Regions from separate parts of the Mitsuaria sp. BK041 genome, predicted to be linked through region 2. Evidence: predicted binding sites of a transcription regulator. Region 2 holds the regulator's gene; the other holds the start of a gene.

Region 1 (15,501 bases), 360 kb from region 2:
GGTCAGCCGCGTGTCGGCCGGGTTCAGCGCGTTGCCCCAGAACAGGCGCTGCTCGACGGTCTCGCGCAGGTGGCGCGCGCCGTGGGCCGTCGCGGCCGGCCCGCCGTACAGCGACACGCCATAGAGCTGGAGGTGGTGGAAGGCCAGCACATGGGCGAGCGCGCTGTCGACGCGGGCCAGCCGCCGCACGACCTCGTAGAACTCGGGAAGGCCGCCGCCCAGGCCGCCGTGCGCCTCGGGGATGGTCAGCGCGAGCAGGCCGCTGGCGCGGATCAGCTCGCGCTGCTCGGCGGCGTGGCCGCCTTCGCGGTCGCGTCGCACCGCCGTGGCGGCGAGCTGCTGCACCACTTGATCCAGGCCCGGACCCAGCACCTGGGCGAGCGAGGCCGCGGCGGGGACGGTCGTGGCGGTGGCGGCGGTCGGGGGAAGGTCGTCGGGACGACGGAGCACGGGAGCGGTCATCGGGGGCACTCGGGGCGCGGCTAGCGCGATGGCGCCGAGTGTTCCCGTCCGGCCGTGCGGACCGAAGCGAGAAATTCGTCTGTGCTTATGCGGCGCTCAGGCCGCGCCGCTCAACCAGGTGCAGGCCGTCTTCGCCGCCTCCGCGTTGCTCTGGATGCCGACCTCCTGCGCCATCGCCCGCATGGCCTGGGCGCAGCGCTCGATGTGGCGGCGGTCGGGATGCCAGGGCCCCGCCGCGCTCCCGCTGCTCTGCAGGTTCGCGTTCTTCGTGTAGACGACGCGCCAGAGCGTCTGCTTGAGGTCGCTGGCATTCATGGCGCGCAGTATTCCGACACCGTCCCCCCTCGCGGCAGAGGCCATCGCCGCCAGCGCCTGTCGGCAATCGCCCGACAATCGCCCGACAACGGGGCGCGGCGTGCGGAAGTGGCGCCCCGGGCTTGCCCCAGGGCAGTGCGTCCGCGCGGGCTGTTAATCTGCCATTCATGAACCTGCTGCTCGCCGAAGACGATGCGATCCTGGCCGACGCCCTGTGCGAACAGATGCGCGCCAGCGGCTTCACCGTGGAGCACGCGCCCAATGGCGCCGTCGCCCAATACCTGCTGGCCAAGCAGCAGTTCGACGTGGTGGTGCTGGACCTGGGCCTGCCGATGGTCAGCGGCATCGACGTGCTGCGCCAGCTGCGCCAGACCGACGCGTCGCTGCCGGTGCTGATCCTGACGGCGCTGGACAGCCTGGAGGACCGGGTCGCCGGCCTCAACGCCGGCGCCGACGACTACCTGACCAAGCCCTTCGACTTCCCCGAGCTGGAAGCCCGGCTGCGCGCGCTGCTGCGCCGCAGCCGCGCGCTCAAGGCCAGCACCGAGCTGGGCCAGCTCAGCATGCAGCGCGAGACCCGCAGCGCCCAGGTGCGCGGCGAGATGCTGGAGTTGAGCCCGCGCGAGTTCGACCTGCTGGACCTGCTGCTGACCCACCAGGGCCGCGTGATCACGAAGGAGCAGATCAACCAGGCCTGGTCGGGCGACCGCGCCGCGCCCAGCGCGAGCGACGGCGCGGCGACCAACGCGGTGGAGGTCTACATCCATCGCCTGCGCCGCAAGCTCGAGGGCGCGCAGGTGGCGATCCGCACCGTGCGCGGGCTCGGCTACCTGCTGGAGCTGGAGCGGGCCTGAGGTCCCGCCCCGCCCTGCCCTGACCCGTGCCTCGCCCGCCGTCCGCCACCACCCGCGCGCCATGAGCCCCTCGCGGTTCTCGCTCAAGCGCCAGCTGCTGCTGTGGCTGCTGCTGCCGCAGGTGGTGCTGTGGCTGGCCGGTGCGGTCTTCAGCTACCGGCTCGCCGGCCGCTACGCCAACGAGGCCGTCGACGCGACGCTGCTGCAGGCCACGCGCTCGCTCGCGCGCCAGGTCAAGCCGATGGGCAACGGGCTGCTGATCGACTTCCCGCGCGCCGCGCAGGACGTACTCGAGGCCGACCCGAGCGACAAGCTGCTCTACACCGTCAGCTCGCCGCCGGGCCAGTTCATCCTGGGCAACCGCAACCTGCCCAGTCCGCCGGCGATGCCGGCCAGCCCGCCGCTGGGCCAGGCCCAGTTCTACGACGGCGAGATCGAATCCGACGGCGCCCGCGCCGTCTCGCCGGTGCGGGTGGCCGCGCTGTACCTGCAGTTCGGCGAAAACCCCCGCGCCCAGCAGACCATGCTGGTGCAGGTGGCGCGCTCCAGCGCCAACCGCGAGCTGCTCGCGCGCCGGCTGCTGATCGACACGATGCTGCCGCTGTCGGTCCTGATCGTGCTGATGAGCATGATCGTGTGGGCCGGCGTCGGCGCAGGCCTGGCGCCGATCGCGCGGCTGCGCCGGCTGGTCGAGGGCCGCAAGCCCAACGACCTGCGGCCCATCGAGCTCGATGCCGCGCCGCAGGAACTGCGCTCGCTCGCGCAGGCCATCAACGATCTGCTCGAGGCCGTCAGCCACAACGTCGAGGCCCAGCGCCGCTTCATCAGCGACGCCGCCCATCAATTGCGCACGCCGCTGGCGGGCCTCAAGAGCCAGAGCGAACTCGCCCTCGCCGAGGCGCCGCCCGGTCCGCTGACGATGCGGCTGGCGCGCGTGCATGAAGGCGCCTCCCGCAGCGCGCATCTCGTGAACCAGCTGCTCGCGCTCGCGCGCACCGAGCCGGAGTCGCTGCAGCGCCAGACGCCGGTGCGCTTCGACCTGGGCCGCCTGGCCCGCGAGGTCACCGCCGAGCTGGTGCCGCGCGCGCTGCAGCAGAACGTGGACCTGGGCTACGACGGGCCGGACAGCGATCCGGAGTGCACCTCCCCATCGCAGCTCGATGATCGGCATGGCGCGGGGCCGGAGACCGACGACGCCGACGGCGCGCCCGGGCGGCCGGTGGCGGTCGTCGGCATCCCGCTGCTGCTGCGCGAGGCGCTGGTCAACCTGATCGACAACGCCCTGCGCTACGCCGGCCGCGGCGCGCGGGTGACGGTGCAGGTGCACGAGGCGGGCGATCACGCGGAACTCGTCGTCACCGACAACGGCCCGGGCGTCCCCGAGGCCCTGCGTGAGCAGGTCTTCGAGCGCTTCTTCCGCGCCACCCACGAGGGCAATGGCTGCGGCCTGGGCCTGGCGATCGTCAAGGAGATCGTCGAGCGCCACGGCGGCCGCATCGGGCTGTCCACCGCCCGACCGCGCGGACTGCGCGTCTCGATCCAGCTGCCGATCGCGGCCTGACGGCCACGGCAGCCACTGCGACCGCCTCAGGCGTCTCAGGCGCCTCGGCCGCACCGCCATCCGCCCCCACGCACCAGCCCGGCCCCGCCGAGCGCTGTTCGCCCGCCTACACGGATTTCACGCACCACGGCGCTAGTGGTAAGCACCAATATAGTTTCATTAATGGAAAATTAAAGTTCAGCCCGCATGCAAGAAAGATAAACGTCCGATTAACGGAGCACGCCCGGAGCGCCGTTCCTCGAACCCACACCGGAGACTGAACATGACCTGCACCCCGCGCGCCGCGCGCATCCCTGGCGTTCGCGCCACGCTCTCCACCGCCGCCGGCCTGCTGCTGGCCGCGGGCTCCGCCCAGGCCCTGGACTACACCGGCTACCTGCGCGCCGGCCCGGGCGGCACCACCGACGGCGGCGCCAGCCGCGCCTGCTACGCCCTCAATGGCGGCACCAGCGGCATGAAGTACCGCCTCGGCAACGAGTGCGACATCTACGGCGAGTTCCAACTCGCGCAAGGCTTCAAGAAGGACGGCATCGACTACAAGGTCGTGCTGATGACCGACTACTGGAACCCGCATTCCGACGCCGACGACGCCAAGCACCTGCGCCTGGCGCAGATGTATGTCGAGGCCAAGGGCTTCGACTTCCTGCCCGAGGCCACCGTCTGGGCCGGCAAGGAACGCGGCCGCCGCGGCGACGTCCACATCGTCGACACCTACTTCACCGAGATGGCCGGCATCGGCGCCGGCATGAAGGGCATCCCGGTCGGCCCGGGCAAGCTCGGCGTCGCCTACTACACCAACGACAAGGACACCAACCAGCGCCCCGGCCATCGCGGCAACGTCGAGTACGTCGACATCCCGACCAACACCGACGGCACGCTGGCCTTCTTCGGCACGGCCACCAAGTCGCAGTTCGCCGGCGGCACCAACGGCTGGGGCCTGGCCGCCAAGCATGTGCAGAGCAAGCTGTTCGGTACCTCGCTGAACAACGTGCTGTGGGTGCAGTACGCGCAGGGCTCGACCGGGCTGAACTCCAACTTCGGCAACCAGACCGACACCTCCGCCGCGAAGAAGTTCCGCGTCGTCGAGTCGGTCAACTTCCAGCAGGGCGCCTGGGGCGGCATGGGCATGCTGTTGTGGGCCAACGAGAAGGACAACGCCGGCAAGGCGACGGTGTCCACCTCCATCGGCGGTCGCGTGTCTTATGGGGTCACCCGCAACTTCAAGCTGCTCACCGAAGCCGGTGTGTCGCAGTACAAGCCCGACGGCGGCCAGCGCGCCCGCCTGACCAAGGTGACCTTCGCGCCGACGCTGTCCACCGGCCCGGCGCTGATGGATCGCCCCGAGTTCCGCCTCTATGTCACCCACGCCAAGTGGAACAAGGCCGCCGGCAACGTGACCGGCGTGGCCGGCTACGACGGCGAGACCTCCGGCACCAGCTTCGGCGCGCAGGTCGAAGTCTGGTTCTGACACCCCACCGATGACGCGCCCGGGGGCGGCAGCCCGCTCCCGGCCTGGCATGACAACATTCGCTCCAACTTCCCGACGACACGGAGACAACAGAATGACCAAGCTCAAGCAACTTTCCCAGGCCGCGGCGCTGTGCGCGCTGATGGCCGCCGGCGCGGCGCAGGCCGGCGAGGTCGAGGTCCTGCACTGGTGGACCAGCGGCGGCGAGGCCAAGGCCGCCACCGCGCTCAAGGCCACGCTGCAGAAGCAGGGCCACACCTGGAAGGACTTCGCGGTGGCCGGCGGCGGCGGCGACTCGGCCATGACGGTGCTGAAGTCGCGCGTGGTGTCCGGCAACGCGCCGGCGGCCGCGCAGATCAAGGGCCCGTCGCTGCAGGAATGGGCGGCCGAAGGCGTGCTGACCAACATCGACGCCGTCGCCGCGGCCGGCAAGTGGGACGAGGTGATCCCGCCGGTGGTGGCCAACATCATGAAGTACAAGGGCCACTACATCGCCGCGCCGGTCAACGTGCACCGCGTGAACTGGCTGTGGGCCAACCCCGAGGCGCTGAAGAAGGCCGGCGCCAAGCTGCCCACCACCTGGGACGAGTTCTTCGTCACCGCCGAGGCGCTGAAGAAGGCCGGCATCATCCCGGTGGCGCATGGCGGCCAGAACTGGCAGGACTTCACCGTCTTCGAATCGGTGGCGCTGGGCGTCGGCGGCGTGGACTTCTACAAGAAGGCGCTGGTGCAGCTCGATCCGGCCACGCTGACCGGGCCGCAGATGGAGAAGGTGCTGACCACCTTCAAGCGCATCAAGGACTACACCGACAAGAACGCCCCCGGCCGTGACTGGAACCTGGCCACCGCCATGGTGATCAAGGGCGAGGCCGGCATGCAGCTGATGGGCGACTGGGCCAAGGGCGAGTTCATCGCCGCGGGCAAGGCGCCGGGCAAGGACTTCACCTGCACCGCCGCCCCCGGCACGCAGAAGGCCTTCACCTTCAACATCGACTCCTTCGCGCTGTTCAAGCTGAAGAACGCCGCCAACGAGAAGGCCCAGCAGGACCTGGCCACCGCGATCATGTCGCCGGAGTTCCAGGAGCTGTTCAACCTGAACAAGGGCTCCATCCCGGTGCGCACCGGCATGAAGATGGACAAGTTCGACGACTGCGCCAAGCAGTCGGCCACCGACTTCGCCGCCGATGCCAAGTCCGGCACCCTGGTGCCGTCGATCGCGCACGGCATGGCGGTGCCCGCGGCCGCCGAGGGCGCGATGAAGGACGTCGTCAGCCAGTTCTGGAACAGCGACAAGATGACGGCCAAGGACGCGCAGGCGCGCCTGGCCGCGGCGGCGAAGACCAAGTAAGCCGGGGGGCCGCGAAGACCCTCACCCCTGCCCTCTCCCGCAAGCGGGAGAGGGAGTCTTCCGGCTCCGCTCGTCGGGCCTTGGGCCTTGGGCCTTGGGCCTTGGTCCTGGTCCCTGGTCCCTGGTCCTGATCCTCGGTCCTCGGTCCTCGGGCCTTGATCTTTGGCCGTTTGCCTTCCATCCTTCCCACGCGCCACGCCGGCGCCCTGCAGGTCCGCACCGCATGTCCGCCTCCCGAGCCCCCCGCAGTCCCTGGCTTCCCAAGCTGGTGGTCGCGCCGACCTTCCTGATCTCCTTCCTCTTCATCTACGGCCTGATGGCGTGGAACGGCTACCTGTCGTTGTCCGCGTCGCGGCTGCTGCCGAACTACGAGTTCGTCGGCCTGGACCAGTACCGCGCGCTGTTCGACAACGAGCGCTGGTGGCTCGCGCTGAGCAACCTGGGCCTCTTCGGCGCGCTGTTCATCGGCGGCGCGATGGCCGTGGGCCTGCTGCTGGCCATCCTGCTGGACCAGAAGATCCGCGGCGAAGGCGTGCTGCGCACGGTCTACCTGTATCCGATGGCGCTGTCCTTCATCGTGACCGGCACCGCGTGGAAGTGGATCCTCAACCCCGGCCTGGGCATCGAGCACCTGATGCAGCAGTGGGGCTTCGAGTCCTTCAGCTTCGGCTGGCTGGTCGACCCGGACATGGCCATCTACTGCGTGGTCATCGCAGGCGTGTGGCAGTCGGCGGGCTTCGTGATGGCGCTGTTCCTGGCGGGGCTGCGCGGCATCGACGACTCGATCATCAAGGCCGCGCAGGTGGACGGCGCATCGCTGCCGCGGATCTACTGGCGCATCATCATCCCGACGCTGCGCCCGGTGTTCTTCTCGACGCTGATGGTCGTGGCGCACATCGCGATCAAGAGCTTCGACCTGGTGATGGCGCTGACCGCGGGCGGCCCCGGCTACGCCACCGACCTGCCGGCGACCTTCATGTACACGATGGCCTTCTCGCGCGGCCAGATCGGCCTGGGCGCGGCCAGCGCCACGGTGATGCTGGCCACGATCGCGGCCATCGTCGTTCCCTACCTCTATTCCGAGCTCCGCTCGAAGCAGTGATCCCGCACGGGACGAGCGACGCGACATGAGCCACACCCTTTCCCCCTCCCCGGCCGGATCCCGGCACCTGACCGCGCAGCGCCTGCTGCTGTGGGCCGTGCTGCTGGTCTTCGCCTTCTTCTTCCTGCTGCCGCTGTACGTGATGGTCAGCACCTCGCTCAAGAGCATGGACGAGGTGCGGAGCGGCACGCTGCTCTCGGTGCCGCTGAGCCCCTCGCTGGACGCCTGGTCCAAGGCCTGGCACAGCGCCTGCACCGGCACCGACTGCGGCGGGCTCAAGCCCTTCTTCATGAACTCGGTGCTGATGGTGGTGCCGGCCGTGCTGATCTCGACGGCGCTCGGCGCGATCAATGGCTACGTGCTCACCAAGTGGCGCTTCCGCGGCAGCGAGCTGCTGTTCGGGCTGCTGCTGTTCGGCGTGTTCATGCCGATGCAGGTGGTGCTGCTGCCGATGAGCCAGGTGCTGGGCGCCTTGGGCATCGCGAGCTCCGTGTGGGGCCTGATCCTGGTCCACATCCTGGCCGGCATGCCCTCGACCACGCTGTTCTTCCGCAACTACTACGCCGGCCTGCCCGACGAGCTGATCAAGGCGGCGACGCTGGACGGCGCCTCGTTCTGGCAGATCTTCTGGCGCATCGTCGTGCCGCTGTCCACGCCCATCCTCGTGGTGACGCTGATCTGGCAGTTCACCTCGATCTGGAACGACTTCCTGTACGGGGTGGTGTTCTCCGGCGCGGACAGCAAGCCGATCACGGTCGGGCTGAACAACCTGGCCAACACGTCCAGCTCGGTCAAGGAATACAACGTGGACATGGCCGCGGCGTTGATCGCCGCGCTGCCGACGCTCGTGGTCTACATCGTCGCGGGCAAGTATTTCGTGCGCGGGCTCACCGCCGGCGCCGTCAAGGGTTAAGAGGAGTCAACGCATGGGCGCGCTCGCCATTTCTCAGGTCCGCAAGAGCTACGGCTCGGCCGACATCCTCAAGGGCATCGATCTGTCGATCGAGGCCGGCGAATTCCTGATCCTGGTCGGCCCCTCGGGCTGCGGCAAGTCCACGCTGCTGGCGATGATCGCCGGGCTGGAGCATCCGACCTCGGGCTCGATCCACATCGGCGACCGCGACGTCACCTACGCGCCGAGCAAGGACCGCGACATCGCGATGGTGTTCCAGAGCTACGCGCTCTATCCCAACATGAACGTCGCGCAGAACATCGCCTTCGGCCTGGAGATGCGCAAGGTGCCCAAGGCGCAGCGCGACGAGACGGTGCAGCGCGTGGCCAAGATGCTGCAGATCGGCCACCTGCTGGACCGCAAGCCGGGGCAGCTGTCCGGCGGCCAGCGCCAACGCGTGGCGATGGGCCGGGCGCTGGCGCGCGATCCCAAGCTCTTCCTGTTCGACGAGCCGCTGTCCAACCTGGACGCCAAGCTGCGCATCGAGATGCGGGCCGAGATCAAGCTGCTGCACCAGCGCACGAAGACCACCACCGTCTACGTCACCCACGACCAGGTCGAGGCGATGACGCTGGGCGACCGCATCGCGGTGATGCGCGACGGCCTGGTGCAGCAGTTCGGCACGCCGGAGGAGATCTACACGCGGCCGGCCAACCGCTTCGTGGCCGAGTTCATCGGCTCGCCGACGATGAACTTCGTCAGCGCGCAGCGCGGCGCCGCCGGCCTGGCGGCCAGCGGCCAGGCCATGCCGGTGAACGCGGCGCAGCAGGCGGCGATCGGCGCCACCGGCGAGGTGCTCTACGGCGTGCGCCCGGAACACATCCGGCTCGCCGACGGCAACGATGGCGGCCTGCCCGGCGTGCTGAAGATGAGCGAGCCCACCGGCCCGGAGACCTACCTGCTGGTCGACACCCCGACCGGCCCGATGACCGCCCGCGTGGCGGGCAATCCCCACCTCAATGTCGGTGACGCGGTGCGGCTGCAATGGACGGCGGAGTCGGCGCACCTGTTCGACGCGAAGGACGAGCGCCGTCTGGCGTGATCGGTCCGGCGGGCCGGCCGTTCAGCCGTTCAAGCCGCTCCGGTCGTCCGGGCGTTCGGGTCGCTGGAGCGGCTCGGGCTGTTCGGACCCGGCGGCCGCAGGCGCAGCCAGACCGTCTGCGCCACCAGCGCCGCGGCGAGCCCCAGCGCGACCCAGGCGGAAGTGTCCGCCCCCGTCATCGGCGAGGCCCGCTGCTTCAGGTAGACCCCGACCAGGCCCCAGACCGCCGCCGCGGCGAAGGCCAGCGCCGCGGGTCCGGTGCCGGGCGCATGCAACCGCGCATTCGCCACCAGCAGCAGCAAGGCGGCGAGCGCCCACAGCACCAGCGTCCACGGCAGTTGATCGACGGTGGGCAGCAACTGCTGCGCGACGATCACCTGCGCGGTGTTCAGGAACGCCGCCAGCGACAGCCATCCGGCATGCAGCGCCAGCGGCAGCACCGCGAGCCATGAGGGCGCGCCGCGCGGCACCGCCCGCGCCAGCAGCATCAGCGCCCACAGCAGGCTGATCAGCGCCAGCCAGATGATGGCCAGCGCCAGCCAGAACCATTGCCGGGAGAACACGATCATCCAGCTCGCGGTGAGCGCGAAGCCGGCGACCACCAGCCAGTGGCAGCGATGGGAATCGCGATGCCCTTCCCGGTCGGGCACCGGCCGGCCGCGCAGCAGCCAGGCCGCGGCGACGAGGTCGAGCAGGAAGATCACGCCCCAGATGGAGAAGGCGTAGCCGTCGGCGACGAGCAGGGTCGGATAACGATCCGAGATCGTGCCGTTGTCGGGGCCGAAGACGCCGCGCTGCGTGGCCCAGGCCACGAGGGGCATGGCCAGGGCGGCGAGGAGGACAAGCACTTGATGCATGGCAGTAGGCGGGGAGTTTGCTCCGCTCGGGCAATGCGCGTACCCCCGGGACCACGTGGCCCCGGCCATTCACTGTTTTTGCATACAGCTATGATGCCGCCCCATGTGTGCCGCCCTTGCCGACGCCCCGCCCCGCGCGGCCGACGTCTTCGCCGACCTGAATCCCGAGCAGCGCTCGGCGGTCGAGCACGGCCTCGATGAACACGGCGTTCCCGGGCACGGCCCGCTGCTGGTGATCGCCGGTGCCGGCTCGGGCAAGACCAAGACGCTGGCGGCGCGCGTCGCGCGCCTGATCCAGTCGGGCGCGGACCCGCAGCGCCTGCTGCTGCTGACCTTCTCCCGCCGCGCCGCCGGCGAGATGGAACGCCGCGCCGGCCGCGTGCTGCATCGCGCGCTCGGCCTGGGCGCCACGCAGGCGCCGCCGCGCTTCCCCTGGGCCGGCACCTTCCACAGCGTGGGCGCGCGCCTGCTGCGCGAATACGCCCATCGCATCGGCCTCGCGCCCAACTTCACCATCCTCGACCGCGCCGACGCCGAGGACCTGATGGGCCTGCAGCGCCAGACCCTCGGCCTGGCCGAGACCACCGAGCGTTTCCCGCTCAAGGCCACCTGCCTGACGATCTATTCGCGCGTCGTCAACAGCGAGGCACGGCTGGACCAGGTGCTGCAGGACCACTTCCCCTGGTGCTTCCCGGTGCATGACGGGCTCAAGCGCCTGTTCAAGGCCTACGTCGAGGACAAGCAGCGCCAGCAGCTGCTGGACTACGACGACCTGCTGCTCTACTGGGCCGAGCTGATGAGCGACGACGGCCTGGCCGCCGAGCTCGGGGAGCGCTTCCAGCATGTGCTGGTCGACGAGTACCAGGACACCAACCGGCTGCAGGCGACGATCCTGCGCCGGCTCAAGCCGCGCGGCGAGCACCTGACGGTGGTGGGCGACGACGCGCAGGCGATCTACTCGTTCCGCGCGGCCGAGGTGCGCAACATCCTCGAGTTCCCGGTCCAGTTCGACCCGCCCGCGCGGGTGATCGCGCTGGAGCGCAACTACCGCTCCACGCAGCCGATCCTGGACGCGTCCAACGCGGTCATCGCGATGGCCCGCGAGCGGCACGAGAAGCGGCTGTGGACCGACAAGGCCTCGACCGAGCGGCCGCAGCTGGTGACGGTCGACGACGAGGCGCGCCAGGCCCAATGGGTCGCCGACAAGGTGCTCGAGCGCCGCGAGCAGGGCCTGCGGCTGAAGCGCCAGGCGGTGCTGTTCCGGACCTCGAGCCACGCCGCGCCGCTGGAGCTGGAGCTGACGCGGCGCAACATCCCGTTCGTCAAGTTCGGCGGCCTGAAATTCCTGGAGAGCACGCATGTGAAGGACGTGCTGAGCGTGCTGCGCTGGGCCGAGAACCCGCGCGGTCGGCTGGCGGGATTCCGCGTCGCGCAACTGCTGCCCGGCTTCGGGCCGGCGAGCGCGCGTCGGCTGATCGACGCGATGTCGCCCGCGGCGGACCCGGTGCAGGTGCTGCGCGCATTCGAGCCGCCCCGCGCCGCGGCCGCGTCATGGTCGGCGCTGCGCGATCTGCTGGCCGGGCTCATCGGCGATCCGCAGTGGCCGATGGACCTGGAGTCGGTGGTGGAGTGGTACGCGCCCCACCTGGAGCGGCTGCACGACGACGCGCCGGTGCGCCTGGCCGACCTGGAGCAGGTCGCGCGCATCGCGCAGGGCTACGGCTCGCGGGAGCGCTTCCTGACCGAGTTGACGCTGGACCCGCCCGAGGCGAGCAGCGACGAATCCGGCGTCCCGCTGAAGGACGAGGACTACCTGATCCTGTCGACCATCCACTCGGCCAAGGGGCAGGAATGGAATGCGGTCTACCTGCTGAACTGCGTGGACGGCTGCCTGCCGTCGGACCTGAGCACGGGGGCGCAGGCGCAGATCGAGGAGGAACGGCGGCTGCTGTACGTCGCGATGACGCGGGCGAAGGAGCACCTGGCGGTGATGGTGCCGCAGCGCTTCTACGTCACGCAGCAGACGCGGCACGGCGACCGCCACCTCTACGCGAGCGTGTCGCGCTTCCTGCCCGGCAAGGTGGTGCGCCACTTCGACAAGCTGGGGCCGGCCAACCAGACGCAGGCGGCGCTGCCGGAGCTGGTCAAGCCCGCGATGGACGTCGCGGCGAGGCTGCGCAAGGTCTGGGACTGAGTTCCTCCTCGTGGGGGTTGCAATCCCTCATCGGTGCGCCCCCGTCGGCGACGTCGCGCGCAGGCCACTGGCTCGACGTCGCCCTGCCGACGTGCTCCTAGCATGGTGGCATGCCGTACCCCCTCGCCGCCGCAGCCGCGGTCTTTTCGACCGCGTGCCCACCCAGCCTGATCCCGTCATGGATACAGGACATCAACACGTGAACTGGACATGACCATGCGAATGGAAGATCTCTCATTGGCCCTTGTCGCCACGCTGCACGACCTCACCGCCGCCCGGGCCTTGGACTGGCGCCTCGTGCAGTCGCCCATCCAGCCTGCCCCCGGAGCCGTGGCCAGTCCCAGCCAGTTCGAGGTGGTCCACAAGGGCGCACGTTTCCTGCTTTTCGAGGAGGAGCAGCACCGGCTGCATCCGGACCTGGGCACCGACGTCTGGCTCAAGCGCCATGTGCTCGCGATGTACGACGAGCAGGGACGCGAACTCTGGCACGCCGCCGATGCGTTCCTCGGCGTCAGCCATCTGCACCGGGCCGTCAGCAGCCAGGTGCTGCGCATCGACGAGGTCCTGAAGACCTTGATCGAGCCGGACACCCTCCGACGGTATGCTGGCCTGCATCGATCTCCATTCATGGTGCCCTCCAGCGCGATGTTCAAGCACAGGCGCCGACGGGCCTGGCTTCAACGCCTCTGGCTTTCGTTCCTGGAGCGCTTCTACTGGCGGGACCTTCTGGGCGCCCGCGAGCGGCTGGTCCGTCGCAGGACAAAAGGCGCGGCGCACGCGTAACGCACGTTACGGCAGGCGCCGATGGACGCCCGGCGCGCAGCACTTAAACTTCCCGCCGGTCAATGCCTGACCCCGACGCCCTCCCCGGCCCCGCCCGCCTGTCACGCCTGCCGTCCACCGCCGTGTCGATCCGCCACACCGTCCTCCGCACCCTCGCCCACACCAACTGGCGCCTCGCGCTGCCGGCCCTGGCCCTGACCTGCGGCAGTCTGATCGTGCAGGCCGCCAGCGACGACCCCGAGGTCGTCGTCCCCACGACCGCGCCCACCTCGGCCGCAATCGGACCGACCGGCGTCGTGACGCCCGCGGTGCCGGCACCGACGGCCTCGGCGCCGTCGGCCGGCCAGGCACCGCAGACCGCCGCGGCTCCGGTGTCGCCCGCCACGCCGGTCGACGAACCGCTGATGAAGCTGCCGGTCAACGCCCGCCACATGCTGGTGATCGACGACAGCGGCCGCGTGCTGATGGCCAAGGATGCCGACACCGTCGTGCCCATCGCCTCGCTGACCAAGCTGATGACGGCCATGGTGGTGCTGGACGCCAAGCAGGACATGAACGAGGAGATCCGCATCGACGACGCCGACGTCGACCGCCTCAAGCACAGCCGCTCGCGGGTGCGCGTGGGCGCGACCATGAGCCGGGAGGCGGCACTGGAGCTGGCGCTGATCTCGTCCGAGAACCGCGCGGCTTCGGCGCTGGCGCGCCACTTCCCCGGCGGGCTGCCGGCCTACGAGGCGGCGGTCGCCGCCAAGATCCGGGCGCTGGGCCTGTCGCACACGGCGCTGGCCGATCCGACCGGACTGTCGCCCCACAACACCTCGACGGCCGCCGAGGTCGCCCGCATCGCCGCCGCCGCGGCCCGCTACCCGGCGATCGCGCGCATCAGCAGCGACAAGTCCAGCGAGGTCGAGGTCAACGGCCGGCCGCGCGAGCTGCGCAACACCAACCACCTGGTCGGCGCCAAGGGCTGGGACATCCGCCTGTCCAAGACCGGCTACACCGAAGAAGCCGGCCGCTGCCTGGCGATGCGCATGAAGAGCGGCGGCCAGACCATCACCGTCGTGCTGCTCGACGCGGACGGCTCCGCGCAGCGCCTGCGCGACGCCGCCGCGATCCGCAAGTCGCTCGCCAAGATCGCCGCGGTCTGACGAGGCCGCGTCCCTGCGGACGCTGGCCAGTCGTTCACCGCCGCATTCGATCGCCTCCGCCGGCTGGGACCGGCGATACAAGGAGTTCCCATGAATCGCCGCCACTGGCTCGGCGCCGCCAGCGCCTGGGCCGCCGCATGGCCGCTCGCCGCGCAAGCGGACGCGCCACCGCCCGCCGATCGCCTGCCCTTCGCCGAGCCGCCAAGGCCCGCGCGCATGCGGGTGTCGGCGGACCGCATCGTCGACATCACCGTCTGCACCCGCCCGTTCCGGGCCCAGGGGCCGCGCATCGAGGCGCAGCGACTGCACGGCAAGACCGTCATCCACCATTACGGCCACGGCGGGGCGGGCTGGTCGCTCTCCTGGGGCTCGGCGACGCTGGGCGCGCTGCCGCTGATCCGCCGCACCGGGGAGCGGCGCATCGCCGTGATCGGCTGCGGTGCGGTGGGCCTGACCACCGCGCGCGTCGCGCAGCGCGCCGGACTGCGGGTGCGCATCTACTGCCGCGAGCGTCCGCCCGAGGTGGCCTCCACCTTCGCTACCGGCATGTGGTCGCCCGACTCGCGCGTGGTCACGGCCGAGCATGCGACGCCGGCCTTCAACGCGATGTGGGAACGCATGGCCCGCCACAGTTTCCGGGCCTGGCAGGACCAACTCGGGTTGCCCGGCGCGCCGGTCGAATGGCGCGACGGCTATGTGCTGTCCGACCTGCCCTTCGACCAACCGCTGCCCGCCGGACAGGGCGGCCATGGCGGCCCGGCCGAGCCCGACTATCCCGAGCTGCTGGACCTCATCCCCGACCTGCATCCGCGCTCCGCGCCGCTGAGCCCGGCGCAGCACCCGTTCTCGGTGCCGCATGCGCGCCGCTTCACCCAGATGACCTTCAACATCCGCCCCTACCAGCGGCTGCTGATGGAAGACTTCTTCCGCGAAGGCGGCGAGATCGTCACCCGGGACTTCAACGACGCGCGCGATCTGGCCGGCCTGCCCGAGCGCACGATCGTCAACTGCACCGGCTACGGCGCGCGGGCGCTGTTCCGCGATGACACGCTGATCCCGGTGCGCGGCCAGATCGCGCGGCTGGTGCCGCAACCGGAGGTGGACTACATGGTCGCCTGGCGCGGGCACAACCTGATGGTCGTGCCGCGGCGTGACGGCCTGCTGGTCCAGGCCCAGGGCGAGCACGACTTCAACAACCCGGACCGCAGCATTGATCGCGCGATGAGCGAGGCCGCCGTCGCGCGCTTGGCCGCTCTGTTCGTCTGAGCCGCGTCGCGGACGTTCCCATGAAACGCGTTCGTGACGTGATGCGTTGAGGTCGATCAAGGACCTCGGACCTTTGACCTCGCCGCCACACCGGGCTGTGCCGACGCCAACCTAGCATCGCTGGTTCCTCCCCTCTCAACAGGAACCCG
Region 2 (15,501 bases):
GCGCAGCGCAAGTCGCAGCCCGAGGAGGAGGACCTGCCGGCGCGCAGCCGCCTCGCGCTGCAGAGCGGCGGAGACCAATGATGGCCAACGAAAAGCAAGGGGGCATCCCGCGCGTGGACCTGCCGGCCGACGCGCGCCTGGACACGCTCGCTGTCCGCGAGGGCCTGCCGCCGTCGCCCTGGGGCGAGAACTCCGAGGCGCTGTACCTGACCAGCTCCTTCGTGCATCCGGACGCGGCCACCGCCGCGCGCCGCTTCGCCAACGAGGAGGAGGCCTTCGTCTACAGCCGCTTCTCCAACCCGACGGTGATGATGATGGAGCGCCGGCTCGCGGCGCTGGAGGGCACCGAGGCCTGCATCGCGACGTCCTCGGGCATGTCCGCGATCATGCTGCTCGTGATGGGCCTGCTGAAGGCCGGCGATCACGTCGTGTGCTCGCGCTCGGTCTTCGGCTCGACGATCAAGCTGCTGCAGGGCGAGTTCGGCAAGTTCGGCGTCCAGACGACCTTCGTCTCGCAGACCGACCTGACGGAATGGAAGAACGCGCTGCAGCCCAACACCAGGCTGCTGTTCGCCGAGACCCCGACCAATCCGCTGACCGAGGTCTGCGATGTCGCCGCGCTGGCGGACATCGCGCACGGCCACGGTGCGCTGCTCGCGGTCGACAACTGCTTCGCATCCCCCGCGCTGCAGCAGCCGGCGAAGATGGGCGCGGACTTCATCATCCACTCCGGCACCAAGTACCTCGATGGCCAGGGCCGCGTGATCGCCGGCGCGATCTGCGCGTCGTCGAAACATGTGGACGAGGTGTTCACGCCGGTGATGCGTTCGGTGGGCATGTCGCTGTCGCCGTTCAACGCCTGGGTCGTGCTCAAGGGCATGGAGACGCTGTCGGTGCGCATGAGGGCGCAGACCGCCAGCGCCGCGCGGCTGGCCGAATGGCTGGAGGCCCATCCCGGCGTCGAGCGCGTCTATTACCCGGGCCTGAAGTCGCACCCGCAGCATGAGCTCGCGATGCGCCAGCAAGGCGGGCAGGGCGGGGCGGTGGTGTCCTTCATCGTCAAGGGCGGCGCCCGGGCGGCCGAGGACGGTGGTCGCGCCGCCGCCTTCCACGTGATCGACCAGACACGCATCTGCTCCATCACCGCCAACCTCGGCGACACCAAGACCACCATCACCCATCCGGCCAGCACCTCGCACGGCCGGCTCACCGAGCCGCAACGCCAGGCGGCCGGCATCACGCAGGGGCTGATCCGCGTCGCGGTGGGCCTCGAAGACATCGAAGACATCAAGGCCGACCTGGCCCGTGGTTTGAACTCGCTATGACCTCTCCCATCCGCACCCGCATCGCGCCGTCGCCGACGGGCTTCCTGCACCTGGGCACGGCCCGCACCGCGCTGTTCTCGTGGGCCTATGCGCGTCACCACGGCGGCGAATTCGTGCTGCGCATCGAGGACACCGATGTCGCGCGTTCGACGCAGGATTCGGTCGACCAGATCCTGGCGTCGATGAAGTGGCTGGGCCTCGACTACGACGAGGGCCCGGTCTATCAGATGCAGCGCCTGGAGCGCTACCACGCGGTGATCGAGCAGATGATCGCCGCGGGCACCGCCTATCGCTGTTACTGCTCGCCCGAAGAGCTGGCCGCGATGAAGGCCGGCCAGGAAGCGCGCGGCGAGAAGCGCCGCTACGACGGCACCTGGCGCCCGGAGCCAGGCAAGACGCTGCCGGTGATCCCGGCCGGCGTGTCGCCGGTGGTCCGATTCAAGAATCCGATCGACGGCGATGTCAGCTGGGACGACCTGGTCAAGGGCACCATCACGATCAACAACCGCGAGATCGACGACCTGATCCTGTTGCGTCCGGACGGCGTGCCGACCTACAACTTCGCGGTGGTGGTCGACGATTGGGACATGAAGATCACCCATGTCTTCCGCGGCGACGAGCACATCAACAACACGCCCTGGCAGATCAACCTGTTCAATGCGCTGGGCGCACCTTTGCCGGCCTTCGGGCACATCCCGGTGATCCTGGGCGACGACGGGCTGAAGCTGTCCAAGCGCCGCGGCGCAGTCAGCGTGACCGCCTACGAGGACAACGGTTATCTGCCCGAGGCGATGCTGAACTACCTGTCGCGCCTGGGCTGGAGCCACGGCGACGACGAGCTGTTCTCGCGCGAGCAGCTGGTGTCGTGGTTCGACGGCAGTCACATTTCCAAGAGCCCCGCGCAGTGGGACCCGGCCAAGCTGGAATGGGTCAATGCGCATTACATCAAGCTGGCCGATGACGCCCGTCTGGCGGAACTGGTGAGCGCTCAACTGGCCAAGCGCGGCCTGAGCGCGCCGCAGCGGCTGGAGGCGATGTGCGGCCTGTTCAAGGACCGATGCAGCACGACGGTCGCGTTGGCGGACTGGCTGGCGATGTACGTGTCGCCGGTGACGCCCAGCGAGGCCGACCGCGTGCAGCACTTGACCGACGCGGTCAAGCCGGCCGTGCTCGCGTTCGCCGACAAGCTCGAGGCGCTGGCCAGCTGGGACAAGGCTTCCATCAGCGCCGCCATCAAGGAAACGATCGCGGCGCACGGCCTGAAGATGCCGCAACTGGCCATCCCGGTGCGCGTGCTGGCCTGCGGCCGCGCGCAGACGCCGTCGGTCGATGCGGTGCTGGAACTCTTCGACAAAGAAATTTTGTTGAACCGCTTGCGTTCCGTTTAAAACTCGTTCTATACTCTCGTTCTCGCTTGAACAGCGCGTTGTTCGAAACGAACTTCGAAGCAGCAGACGGCGAATCAAAACGGGGAGCGCGAGCTCCCCGATGAGATTCAAAAGTAGTTGAATCGAATCGGTTCGAATCCCCAAAGGGGGTATAGCTCAGCTGGGAGAGCGCTTGCATGGCATGCAAGAGGTCAGCGGTTCGATCCCGCTTACCTCCACCAAACTTCGGTTTGCGTGGCGCGCGGTTCAAGGAAGAAGGTTCAGTCCCCTTCGTCTAGAGGCCTAGGACACCACCCTTTCACGGTGATTACAGGGGTTCGAATCCCCTAGGGGACGCCAAGTTTTCGAGCTTGGTTACTGACTGAGATTGAACGTGAAAATCGAAAATTCTTCGGAACTCGATTTAAGCGTTGTCAAAATCAGGTATAGTAACGAAATCGACGCAGAGAAGCGATCAAGTCATTGATCGAATCAAAGCGAGACCAGTTTGATGCGAAGGAATCGAAAGATTCTGAGTATCTGGAGTGGTAGTTCAGTTGGTTAGAATACCGGCCTGTCACGCCGGGGGTCGCGGGTTCGAGCCCCGTCCACTCCGCCAACACAGTTGAGGCTCGGGCAGCGTACCGATTCGATGCGTCAGCATTCGGGGGTATAGCTCAGCTGGGAGAGCGCTTGCATGGCATGCAAGAGGTCAGCGGTTCGATCCCGCTTACCTCCACCAGATTCCTTGGGAGTCTGGGTTGCCGGTACGCACTGACCGAGTCACAGCAAGAAGGTTCAGTCCCCTTCGTCTAGAGGCCTAGGACACCACCCTTTCACGGTGATTACAGGGGTTCGAATCCCCTAGGGGACGCCAAGTTTGGCAAGGCTTGGCTGCATCGCGGTTCTGAATGGATCCGTTGGCTTGCAGCGAAACTTGTTCGCGAATGATATCGACGCGCTCAACAGCGTCGTATCTGGAGTGGTAGTTCAGTTGGTTAGAATACCGGCCTGTCACGCCGGGGGTCGCGGGTTCGAGCCCCGTCCACTCCGCCAATATTGAAACCCTGTCGATACAAATCGGCAGGGTTTTTTCTTTGCCCGTTCCGGTCTCATTCTGGTTAAGGCGGGTCACGCCCACGGAATATTCAGAGGTCCGGATACTCGCGCTTGCGCTGGGCGGTATAACTCCACCAATCTCTGGGCGAGGCACCGTTCATGAAATCGACGGCCGCCATATAGGTATCCAGAACGCAGGGATCGTGGCGCTTGCCGGTCAGTTTGCAAATCCGCTGATAGAGCGCAAATGCATCGGCGCCGATGAGATCCGCGGGCTGCCGAATCCCCATCGATTCAAAATCCCGAACCATCGCAGGACCGATGTTGGGAATTTGCCGCAGCGTGAGGCATTCAGCGGCCGAAGCCGCTTTCGTGTGCGTCTTTCGCGCAGCCATGCGGCACTCGTACCCGCTCAGTGAAACCCGCCGGAGCGGATCAATCCCACCGCCAGGCCTTCGATGGCGAACTGCTCATCCGGCGTAACCTCGATCGGGGCGAAATCGGCGTTCTCCGGGAGAAGTCGGATGCCATCCGGATGGCGTTGGAAGCGCTTCACGGTGACCTCGTCACCCAGGCGCGCGACGACGACTTGGCCGTTGCGCGCTTCGCTGGTCTTCTTCACGGCGAGCAGGTCGCCGTCCATGATGCCGATGTCCTTCATGCTCATGCCTTTCACGCGCAGCAGGAAGTCCGGCGCCTTCGAGAACATCGAGGGGTCGACGCTATAGTGCTGCTCCACATGTTCCTCGGCGAGGATGGGCGCGCCGGCAGCGACGCGGCCGACCAGCGGCAGCGTCAGCTGCGCCAGGCTGGCCAGCGGCAGGGCGAACTGGCTGTGCTCCCGGGCGCGGTTGACCTGGCGCAGCGCGGTCGACGGCAGGCGGATGCCGCGCGCGGTGCCCCCCACCAGTTCGATGACGCCTTTGCGGGCGAGCGCTTGCAGGTGTTCCTCGGCGGCGTTCGCGGACTTGAAGCCGAGTTGCTGCGCGATCTCGGCGCGCGTGGGCGGCGAGCCGGTGCTCTCGATGCTGTCGCGGACCAGATCGAAGATCTGTTGTTGGCGGGCGGTGAGTTTGGGCGGTGTATCCACGAGCACAGGCCTTTATTCCATGGAGGACTGGTTGGAATGCAAAACGGCTTCGAGGGTTCGAAAGCCGCCTGAGAATCCATCCAGCATCTGGATTTTTATACAGGAGACGACAAATTGCAAAGCGCGCCCCAGACCCTCGTGATCATCGGCACCGGCGGCACGATCGCCGGCGCCTCCGGCAGCGCCACGGACAACGTCGGCTACAAGGCGGGTTCGCTGTCGGTGGAGTCGCTGGTGAAGGCGGTCCCGGCGCTCGCGGCGAAGTCGCTGGAGGCCGAACAACTGGCCCAGCTCGACAGCAAGGACATGGATCACGCCACCTGGGCGCGGCTGGCGAAGCGGGTGCGGGAGCACCTGGACCGGCCCGAGGTCCGCGGCGTGGTGATCACGCACGGCACCGACACGCTGGAAGAGACCGCCTATCTGCTGCAGCGCGTGCTGGCGCCGGAGAAGCCGGTCGTGCTGACCGCCGCGATGCGGCCGGCGACCGCCATCCAGGCGGATGGTCCGCAGAACCTGCTGGACGCCGTGGCCGTTGCCGAGAGCGAAGGCGTGCGAGGCGTCATCGCCGTCGTGGCGGGGCAGGTCTGGTCCGGGCTCGAGCTGCGCAAGACGCACAGCTACCGGCTCGACGCCTTCGAGGCCGGGCCTGACGCCGGGCCGCTGGCCGTGGTGGAGGAGGGCGTCGTGCGGCGCTTCCGCGATTGGCCGGGGGGCGAGGCGCTCGGCGCGGCGCTGTTGCCGGAGGACGCGAGCCAGTGGCCCTGGGTGGAGGTGCTCGCCAGCCATGCGGGCGCCGATGCGCGGTCGCTCGAAGCCTGGCGAGCGGCCGGTCTCCAGGGGCTGGTGCTGGCGTGCACGGGCAACGGCACGGTGAATCAGGTGCTCGAGGCGCCGGTGCGCGCGCTCAAGGAGGCCGGCGTGCCGGTGTGGCGGACGACGCGGTGCGCGCAGGGACGCATCGTGGGCGCCGGCGATGAGCCCGCCGCCGCGCTGTCGCCGTGGGCGGCGCGTGTCGAGTTGATGCTCAGCCTGCTGCAACGCTGAACCACAGCCGTCGCGAGTGGCTTCGTCGGTCGCGACGGAGCGAAGCGTCGACGGCTGGACCCATGAATGAAAAAGCGCCGGCATGACCGGCGCTTTTCTTTGTGCTCGACCCGGTGGTGACCGGGCGCCGCGGAAGGCTTAGACGATCGTCAGCGTGACGTCGACGTTGCCGCGGGTGGCGTTCGAGTAGGGGCAGACCTCGTGGGCGTCGGCCACCAGCTTTTCCAGCTGCGCGCGGTCCATGCCCGGCACCGAGATCTTCATCGCCACGGCGATGCCGAAGGCGCCCGGCTTGTTGGCGTGGGGGCCGATGCCGACTTCGCTGGTGATCGAGACTTCGGCTGGCAGGGCGACCTTGTTGCGGGCCGAGACGGCCTTCATCGCGCCGATGAAGCAGGCGGAATAGCCTGCGGCGAACAGCTGTTCCGGGTTGGTGCCGGCGCCGTCGTCGCCGCCCAGCGCCTTGGGCGTGGACAGCTGGACCTTCAGGCGGTCGTCGGACGATTGCGCGGTGCCGGAGCGGCCGCCGGTGGCGGTGGCGGTGGCGGTGTAGAGGGCTTTTTCGATGGCCATGTGGGGCTCCTTGGTGGTGAGGGGAAAGAACGCTTGGGGTCAGGGGTTGCCGTCCTCGCCGTCGCTCTCCGTGAGCGCGGCGGGATCGGCGGCGGAATCTGCGGCGGAATCTGCGGCGAGGTGGGTCAGCAGCTTGGTGCGCAAGGCCTGCAGACGGCGTGTCAGCGATTCGAGCTCGGCCGGCCCGCAGGCGCTGGCGCAGGCCAGTTGCTCGGGAATGCCTACCGCCTGATCGCGCAGTGCGCGGCCAGCGGCGGTCAGATGGATCTCGACGCGGCGCTCGTCGCCGCGGGCGCGCTGGCGCTCGATCAGCGCGCTGGCCTCGAGCCGCTTCAGCAGCGGTGTGAGCGTGCCGGAATCCAGGCTCAGACGCTGTCCCAGCTCCGAGACGCCCAGGCCCTCCGTCTCCCACAGCACCAGCATCACGAGGTATTGCGGGTAGGTCAGGCCCAGCGGCGCCAGCAGCGGCTTGTAGAGCTTGGTCATCGCCAGCGAGGTCGAATACAGCGCGAAGCAGAGCTGAACGTCCAGCTTCAGCCAGTCGGTGCCGGCGGGCATCGAGGGCTGGCCGCCAGCGGTGCTGACGGCGGCAGCGTCCTGGGGGCTGGAAGGGTTCGTCTTCGGCATGGGATGAAATGTAGCGAGCAATTCAATTGCACGCAATTGAAATGGTCTTTGTCCGCCGTTGAGGCGAACTATCGGTGCCTGGGACGAGCGCCGCCAGCACGGAAAAAGGGGACGCGAAGGAGCCCCACCCGTCCGACGACATCCATTCGAGGCCACCCGTTCGAAGGTCTCGGTGAGAACACCCTCTCCCGCGTTGCGGGAGAGGGAGGGGTGAGGGCAAAGCCCTGCGCAGATCGCTGAGCCTTTGCGCTCAGCCGGCCGATTGAACGGCGTCGACCTGCTCGCTCAGCTCCAGCCAGCGCATCTCGGCTTCGTCGATCTCATCGCTGATGGCCTTCAGCCGCTTGCCCGCGTCGGCGATCTGTGCGGGCGTCTGCCCGGGGTTGGAGAGCTGCGCTTCCAGCGCCGCGCGTTCCTCCGCCCAGGCCTTCATCTTCGCGTCGATCTGCTCCATCTCCTTGCGCAGCGGGCGCGTCTGCTCGTTGAGCTTCTGACGGGCCTGGCCGCTGAGCTTGCGGTCCTCGCGCTTGACGGGCGAGGGCGCGGGCGCCGCGGCGGGTGGCGGCGCGACGGCCGGGGCCGGTGCGGCCGCGGCGAGTGGTGCCTCGGCCTTGCCGGTGGCCCGGGCCTCGCGAATCGCCTGCTTGGCCTGTTCCTTCGCCAGCTTCGCGGCCTCCTTGGACTGCTCCAGCAGCCAGCGCTGGTAATCGTCGAGGTCGCCATCGAAGGGCGCGAGCTTGCCGTCGGCCACCAGCCAGAACTCGTCGCAGACCTCGCGCAGCAGCGCGCGGTCGTGGCTGACCAGCATGACGGTGCCTTCGAACTCGTTGAGCGCCATCGACAGCGCCTCGCGCGTCTGCAGGTCCAGGTGGTTGGTCGGTTCGTCCAGCAGCAGCAGGTTGGGGCGCTGCCACACCAGCATCGCCAGCACCAGCCGCGCCTTCTCGCCGCCGGACAAACTGCCAACCTCCTGGTTGACCATGTCGCCGACGAAGCGGAACTGGCCCAGGAAGTCGCGCAGCTCCTGTTCGCGCGCATTCGGGCTGACCTCCTTGGCCAGCCGGATCATGTGCATCAGCGGCCCTTCGTCGGGCCGCAGCACGTCCATCTCCTGCTGCGCGAAGTAGCCGATCGACAGGCCCTTGCCCTCGGTGATCGTGCCGCCCATCGCGCGCTGCATGCGCGCCACCGTCTTCACGAAGGTCGACTTGCCCTGGCCGTTCGCGCCCAGGATGCCGAAGCGCTGGCCCGCCAGCACGGAGCGGTCGATGCCGCGCACGATGACCTTCTCGCCCTCGTCCGTGTCGTAGCCCACGGACACGGTGTCGAACATCAGCATCGGATTGGGCAGGTTCAGCGGCTCGCGGAACTCGAAGCTGAAGTCCGACGCGGTGAGCACGGGTGCCAGCTTCTCCATGCGCTCGAGCGCCTTCACGCGGCTCTGCGCCTGCTTGGCCTTGGAGGCCTTGGCCTTGAAGCGGTCGATGAATTTCTGCAGGTGCGCCATGCGCTCCTGCTGCTTGTCGAAGGCCTGCTGCTGCTGGAGCATGCGCTCGGCGCGCATCGACTCGAAGGCGGTGTAGTTGCCGCCGTAGCGATGCAGCTTCGCATCGTCCAGGTGGAGCGTGACCTTGGTGATCGCGTCCAGGAATTCGCGGTCGTGGCTGATGATGATCAGCGTGCCTTCATAGCGCTGCAGCCAGGCTTCCAGCCAGACCAGGGCGTCCAGGTCCAGGTGGTTGGTGGGCTCGTCCAGCAGCATCAGGTCGGACGGGCACATCAGCGCGCGCGCCAGCTGCAGCCGCATGCGCCAGCCGCCGGAGAAGCTGTTCACCGGCGCATCGACCTGCGTGCCCTTGAAGCCCAGGCCCATCAGCAGCGCCTGCGCGCGGGCCGGGGCATCGAGGCTGCCGGCGTCCATCAGCTGCGCGTAGGCATCGGCGATCGCGTGGCCGTCGTCGGCCGCTTCGGCGTCGGCCAGCGCCTGGCGGGCGGCCATCAGGCGGATGTCGCCCTCGAGCACGAACTCGGTGGCCGGCATGTCGGTCTCGGGCATGTGCTGGGCGACCTCGGCCAGCGCCCAGTGGCGCGGAATCTCGACGTCGCCCTTGTCGCTGTGCAGCCGGTCGGTCAGGAGCGCGAAGAGGCTGGACTTGCCCGCGCCGTTGCGGCCGACCAGGCCGACCTTCTCGCCGGGCTGCAGCACGACGCTCGCATCGTCCAGGACGACCTTGGTGCCGCGGCGCAGCACGACGTTGCGCAAGGTGATCATGCGGACGCTCCCTCGGCGCCGAAGCCGGCCGCCACCAGCGCCTCGCGCGTCAACAGCAGCACCTGGTCCTCGCCGGCCGAGGTCTCGAGCCAGGCCGCTTCGAGCTGCGGGAAGGCAGCCTCGAAGAACGCGCGCTCGTTGCCGATCTCCAGGACCAGCACCGCATGCTCGTTCATCCGTGCCGGCGCATCGGCCAGCAGGCGGCGGATGAAGTCCATGCCATCGGCCCCGCCGGCCAGCGCGAGTTCGGGTTCGGCGCGGTATTCGTCGGGCAGCGCGGCCATCGACGCGCTGTTCACATAGGGCGGATTGCAGAGGATCAGGTCATACGCGCCCTGCGCCGGCGCCAGGCCGTCGCCCTGCAGCAGCCGCACGCGGTCGCCGAGTTGATGGCGCTCGACGTTGATCGCCGCGACCGCGAGCGCGTCCGCGCTCAGGTCGATCGCGTCGACCGACACCTCCGGCCAGGCCATCGCCGCCAGCACGGCGAGGCTGCCGTTGCCGGTGCACAGGTCCAGCACGCGGGTGGTCTGGTCCGACAGCCAGGCATCGATGGTCGCGTCGGCGAGCAGCTCCGCGATGAAGCTGCGCGGCACGATGGCGCGCTCGTCGACGTAGAAGGGCACGCCCTGCAGCCAGGCCTCGCGTGTCAGGTAGGCGGCCGGCTTGCGGGTGGCGATGCGCTGCTCGACCAGGACCTCCACCTTCTCGCGGCCCGCGTCGTCGACGGGCTCGCCCGCATGCGCGTCCAGCGCGTCCAGCGGCAGGTCCAGCGCCCACAGGCTCAGCCAGGCGGCCTCGTCGAAGGCGTTCGTGGTGCCATGCCCAAATGAAACGCCCGCCTCGGTGAGGCGGGCGGCCTGGGCCTCGATCAATTCCAACAGCGTCACAGCAGCAAATTCTCCAGCGTGCGGCGGTAGATGCGCGTCAGCGGCGCGATCTGGTCCAGCGGCACGTATTCATCGATCTTGTGGATGCTCGCATTGAGCGGTCCGAATTCCACCACCTGGGGGCACAGCTTGGCGATGAATCGCCCATCCGAGGTGCCGCCGGTCGTGGAGAGTTCGGTGGTGACGCCGGTTTCGGCCTCGATGGCCGCGCTGATCGCGGCCGACAGCGCGCCCACCGGCGTCAGGAAGGGCTCGCCTGAGAGCGACCAGTCCAGCGTGTACTCCAGCCCATGGCGATCGAGCAGCGCGTGCACCCGTTGGCGCAGCGTGTCGGGCGTCGATTCGGTCGAGAAGCGGAAGTTGAAGTCCACCACCAGCTCGCCGGGGATCACGTTGCCCACGCCGGTGCCGGCGGCGATGTTGGAGATCTGGAAGGTCGTCGGCGGGAAGTAGGCGTTGCCGCCGTCCCACTCGGTCACCGCGAGTTCCGCCAGCGCCGGCGCGGCCTGGTGCACCGGATTGCGCGCCAGCTGCGGATAGGCGACGTGGCCCTGGATGCCGATCACGCGCAGCTTGCCCGACAACGAGCCGCGGCGGCCGTTCTTGACCGTGTCGCCGAGGCGCTCGACCGAGGTCGGCTCGCCGACGATGCAGTAGTCCAGCCGCTCGCCGCGGGCGCGCAGGCGCTCGACGCAGACGACCGTGCCATCGCGCGCTGGGCCTTCCTCGTCGCTGGTCAGCAGGAAGGCGACGCTGCCGCGGTGTTCCGGATGCGCGGCGACGAAGGTCTCGGCCGCCACCACCATCGCCGCCAGCGAGGTCTTCATGTCCGCCGCGCCGCGCCCGTAGAGGCGACCGTCGCGCACCGTGGGCACGAAGGGATCGCTGCTCCACTTGGCCAGATCGCCGGTGGGGACGACATCGGTGTGGCCGGCGAAGACCAGGACCGGCGCTTCCGCCGCGGCGCCGCGGCGCACCGCCCACAGGTTGCTGACGCGGAAGTCGTCTGGCCCGCTGTCCATCCGTTCGAGCGCGAAACCGGCCGCTTCCAGCCGGGCGCCGATCAGCTCCAGGCAGCCGGCATCCTGCGGCGTCACCGACGCGCGGGCGATCAGCTGCTCGAGCAGCGCAAGGGTGTCGTCGTCCATGGGATCAGGGTGGGCGGGCATCAACCCGGCTGCACGTCCAGCGTGATCGAGGTGAAGTTGGCGGTGTCCTCGGCCGGCTCTTCCTTCTTCGACGCGCCCGGGCCGCCGGGCTTGACGCCGGGGCCGTCGTTCTGCAGGCGCCAGAGCAGGTTGGTCGGCGAGTCGGCGAAGGCCAGGCCTTCCTCGCGGGTGATCGTGCCCTCGGTGATCAGCTTGGCGAAGTGCTCCTCGAAGCTCTGCGAGCCTTCGGCGATCGACTTCTCCATCGCCTCCTTCACGCCGGCGAAGTCGCCTTGCTCGATCAGCTCGGCGATCAGCTTGGTGTTCAGCAGGATCTCGGTGACCGGCACGCGGCCGCCGGCGGCGGCGCGCACCAGGCGCTGCGAGATCACCGCCTTCAGGCCCGCGCCCAGGTCGTTCAGCATCGCCGGGCGGGACTCCGGCGTGTAGAAGGACATGATCCGGTTGAGCGCGTGGTAGCTGTTGTTGCCGTGCAGCGTGGCGACCACCAGATGGCCCGACAGCGCGTACGAGATCGCGGCGGTCATCGTCTCGCGATCGCGGATCTCACCGATCAGGATGCAGTCCGGCGCCTGGCGCAGTGCGTTCTTCAGCGCGGTGTTCAGCGAGGCGGTGTCGCGGCCGACCTCGCGCTGGTTGACCAGCGAGCGCTTGTTGGTGAACAGGTACTCGATCGGATCCTCGATCGTGAGGATGTGACCGGTCATCGTCTGGTTGCGGTGCTCCAGCATCGACGCGAGCGTGGTGCTCTTGCCGGTGCCGGTGGCGCCGACCATCAGGATCAGACCCCGCTTCTCGGTGATCAGCTTGCCCAGGACGGGCGGCAGGGACAGGCTGTCCAGCGTCGGGATGACGTGCGGGATGTGGCGGAACACCGCCGCGATCGAGCCGCGCTGGCGGAAGCCCGAGAGCCGGAAGCTGCCGACCTTGGGAATCGAGACCGCCATGTTGAGCTCGCCGTTGGCGTCGAGCTCGGCCAGGTGCTGCGGGTCGAGGACCTCGGAGATCAGCGCCCGCGGCTGGGCCGGCGTGAGCAACTGGTCGGACAGCTGCAGCATCTGCCCGTTGATCCGGATCAGCACCGGCATGTTGGCCGACAGGTAGGTGTCGGACGCGCCCTTCTCGGCCATCAGGCGCAGGATGCGCTCCATGTTTCCCGTGCTCATGCGGTCTCCTCCGGACGAATGCTTTTCTTCAGTGGGGGGCTCAGGCGCGCAGGAGCTCGTTGATGGAGGTCTTGGCGCGCGTTCCGGCGTCGACCTTCTTCACGATGATCGCGGCGTACAGGCTGTACTTGTCGTTCTTGGGCAGGCTGCCGCTGATGACCACCGAGCCGGCCGGCACGCGGCCGTAGGAGACGGTGTCGGTCTCGCGGTCGTAGATCGGGGTGCTCTGGCCGATGTACACGCCCATCGAGATCACCGAGTTCTCCTCGACGATCACGCCTTCGACGATCTCGGAGCGGGCGCCGATGAAGCAGTTGTCCTCGATGATGGTCGGATTGGCCTGCAGCGGCTCCAGCACGCCGCCGATGCCCACGCCACCGGACAGGTGGACGTTCTTGCCGATCTGGGCGCAGGAACCGACGGTGGCCCAGGTGTCGACCATCGTGCCCTCGTCGACGTAGGCGCCGATGTTCACGTAGGACGGCATCAGCACCACGTTCTTCGCCATGAAGCTGCCGCGGCGGGCCACGGCCGGCGGCACCACGCGCACGCCGGTGGCGCGCAGCGCCTCGTCGCTCATGCCGCCGAACTTGGTCGGGACCTTGTCGAAGAAGGTCATGTCGCCGGCGCCCATCTGGCGGTTGTCGTTCAGGCGGAAGGACAGCAGCACGGCCTTCTTGACCCACTGGTGCACCGTCCATTCGCCGACGGCCTTGCGCTCGGCCACGCGCAGCGTGCCGGCGTCCAGGCGGGCCAGGACCTCGTCCACGGCGGCGCGGACTTCCGGGCTGTTGGCCGAGGTCAGGTTGGCGCGGCCTTCCCAGGCCAGGTCGATGATGGATTGCAGGTCTTGCGTCATGGTGGGGATCTCGAGGATTCGATCGATTCGGGTCGGTGGGACACGTCCGGCGGCACGCGCGGTGCCGCGCGGCGGGACGGATCAGGCGGAGGTCTTGAGTTGCTTCGCGAAGGAGACGATGCGGTGGGCGGCTTCCAGGCATTCGGCCTGTCCGGCCACCAGCGCCAGGCGGATGCGGCCGGCGCCCGGGTTGAGGCCGTGGGCGTCTCGGGCCAGCAGGCTGCCGGGCAGAACGCCGACATTGTATTGAGCGAGCAGGCCCTGGGCGAAGCCAATATCGTTACCGTCTGGCACCGCCGCCCACAGGTAGAAACCCGCGTCGGGCAGGGCGACGTCCAGCACGTCGGCCAGCAGCGGCGTGACCGCGGCGAACTTGGCGCGGTACTGCGCGCGGTTCTCGATCACGTGGGCCTCGTCGTTCCAGGCGGCGATGCTGGCGGCCTGGATCAGCGGGCTCATCGCCGAGCCGTGGTAAGTGCGATAGAGCAGGAAGCGCTTGATCCAGGCGGCATCGCCGGCCACGAAGCCCGAGCGCATCCCCGGCACGTTGGAGCGCTTGGACAGGCTGGTGAACGCGATGAGGTTGCGGAAGTCCGGCCGGCCGAGCTGGACCGCGGCCTGCAGGCCCGACAGCGGCGCGGCGTCGGGGCCATCGCGGAAATAGATCTCGGAGTAGCACTCGTCCGAGGCGATCACGAAGCCGTGCCGGTCGCTGAGCTCGAACAGCGTCTGCCACTCCGACAGCGGCATCACCGCGCCGGTCGGATTGCCTGGCGAGCAGACGTAGAGCAGTTGCGTGCGGGCCCAGGTGGCGTCGTCGATCTGCGACCAGTCGGCGGCGAAGTTGCGCGCCGGGTCGGAGTTCGCGAAGGCCGGCGTGGCGCCGGCCAGCAGCGCGGCGCCTTCATAGATTTGATAGAACGGATTCGGGCAGACGACGGTCGCGCCCGGGCGGCTCGGATCGATCACGACCTGCGCCAGTGCGAACAGCGCCTCGCGCGAACCGTTGACCGGCAGGATCTGCGTGGCCGGATCCAGGCTCAGCGCGTAGCGACGCTGCAGCCAGCCCGCGATGGCCTCGCGCAGCCTGGGCTCGCCGGCCGTGGCGGGGTAGCTGGACAGGCCCTTCAGGTTGGCCATCAGCGCGTCCTCGACCAGCTTGGGCGCCGGATGCTTGGGCTCGCCGATGCCCAGCGAGATGGGGCGGTAATCGGGGTTGGGGACGATGCCCTGGGTCAGGGCGCGCAGGCGCTCGAAGGGGTAGGGGTTCAGGAGCGCCAATCGCGGGTTGACCGGGGGAGGGGTCGCGGGATCGGCCAGGGGCGAGGCGGGGGACGTGCTCATGCGCGGAATCATAGGCGGGCCCCTCGCGGCGGCCGTACTCGGCTGGACAACGCTGGGTTGACGCTCAGAGCGAGCCTCGGCAGCCGGGCGCGCCGCAGCGGCAGGGCAGACGGCCCTCGTGGTGGGTCACGCCGTAGTCGACGGTGATCTCGTCGCCGGGGCGCAGGTCCTCGGTCGCGAAGAAGCTGACCTCGCCGTCCTCGACCTGGATGCGGGCGTTGGGCCGGCAGCTGTGGTTGGTGAAGCGCATCGCGTCCTGCGAGCGGCTGGCGTCGATCGCCCGCGCCGGCGAGAGCTCCACCAGCATCAGCCGGCGGCTTTCCTGCGCGCGGCGCCGGGCTTCGGCCACCGTGATCGATTCGCCGGTCAGCAATCCGAGCCGCGTGCCGGCGGGGATGTCCTCGGCGGCGAACACGCCGTAGCCGTCGATGCGGCTGCGCTTGAGCGCGACCGCGACGAACTGCGTGGCGCTGTCGTAGGCGAGGGCCATCCGGCGGGACCTGGTGCGGGATGCGAGGCGCGGATCAGCGCAGCAGGCCGGTCTCGAAGCCGTGCGCCGGCAGGTCCACCGCCGGCAGCGGCTTCCAGCCCTTCTTGCGGTGCTCGGCCACGACGTTGGTGTAGATGCCGCCGCGCACGTACCACTTGGCGGTGATGCGGATGAAGCGCGGATTGGTCACCTTCACGATGTCCTCGAGGATGGTGTTGGTCAC

The links. The regulator LexA, encoded in region 2, represses DNA repair genes until DNA is damaged. The targets are predictions, from matches to a motif close to ACTGTATNNNNATACAGT.
Region 1: a site for LexA is predicted at 10,033-10,050, ahead of FHT38_RS06860 (ATP-dependent helicase). Genes of this name have one in related genera too.

The regions. Positions count from the first base shown of each region.
Region 1 covers NZ_JACHYT010000001.1:1,561,311-1,576,811, reverse strand. The annotation lists gene FHT38_RS06910 (acyl-CoA dehydrogenase family protein) at 1-462, opposite strand, end outside; gene FHT38_RS06905 (hypothetical protein) at 559-777, opposite strand; gene FHT38_RS06900 (response regulator transcription factor) at 945-1,631, shown strand; gene FHT38_RS06895 (sensor histidine kinase) at 1,693-3,192, shown strand; gene FHT38_RS06890 (carbohydrate porin) at 3,455-4,660, shown strand; gene FHT38_RS06885 (ABC transporter substrate-binding protein) at 4,755-6,008, shown strand; gene FHT38_RS06880 (carbohydrate ABC transporter permease) at 6,232-7,110, shown strand; gene FHT38_RS06875 (carbohydrate ABC transporter permease) at 7,136-8,023, shown strand; gene FHT38_RS06870 (ABC transporter ATP-binding protein) at 8,037-9,104, shown strand; gene FHT38_RS06865 (hypothetical protein) at 9,134-9,961, opposite strand; gene FHT38_RS06860 (ATP-dependent helicase) at 10,065-12,155, shown strand; gene FHT38_RS06855 (hypothetical protein) at 12,372-12,938, shown strand; gene FHT38_RS06850 (serine hydrolase) at 13,001-14,086, shown strand; gene FHT38_RS06845 (FAD-dependent oxidoreductase) at 14,177-15,352, shown strand.
Region 2 covers NZ_JACHYT010000001.1:1,919,129-1,934,629, forward strand. The annotation lists gene purF (amidophosphoribosyltransferase) at 1-81, shown strand, start outside; gene FHT38_RS08425 (O-succinylhomoserine sulfhydrylase) at 81-1,325, shown strand; gene gltX (glutamate--tRNA ligase) at 1,322-2,713, shown strand; tRNA gene FHT38_RS08435 (tRNA-Ala) at 2,859-2,934, shown strand; tRNA gene FHT38_RS08440 (tRNA-Glu) at 2,977-3,052, shown strand; tRNA gene FHT38_RS08445 (tRNA-Asp) at 3,235-3,311, shown strand; tRNA gene FHT38_RS08450 (tRNA-Ala) at 3,359-3,434, shown strand; tRNA gene FHT38_RS08455 (tRNA-Glu) at 3,494-3,569, shown strand; tRNA gene FHT38_RS08460 (tRNA-Asp) at 3,672-3,748, shown strand; gene FHT38_RS08465 (helix-hairpin-helix domain-containing protein) at 3,841-4,146, opposite strand; gene lexA (transcriptional repressor LexA) at 4,164-4,841, opposite strand; gene FHT38_RS08475 (asparaginase) at 4,956-5,888, shown strand; gene FHT38_RS08480 (organic hydroperoxide resistance protein) at 6,027-6,461, opposite strand; gene FHT38_RS08485 (MarR family winged helix-turn-helix transcriptional regulator) at 6,501-7,019, opposite strand; gene FHT38_RS08490 (ATP-binding cassette domain-containing protein) at 7,339-9,360, opposite strand; gene prmB (50S ribosomal protein L3 N(5)-glutamine methyltransferase) at 9,357-10,250, opposite strand; gene dapE (succinyl-diaminopimelate desuccinylase) at 10,247-11,398, opposite strand; gene FHT38_RS08505 (PilT/PilU family type 4a pilus ATPase) at 11,419-12,585, opposite strand; gene dapD (2,3,4,5-tetrahydropyridine-2,6-dicarboxylate N-succinyltransferase) at 12,626-13,444, opposite strand; gene dapC (succinyldiaminopimelate transaminase) at 13,526-14,788, opposite strand; gene FHT38_RS08520 (SET domain-containing protein) at 14,853-15,278, opposite strand; gene queF (preQ(1) synthase) at 15,313-15,501, opposite strand, start outside.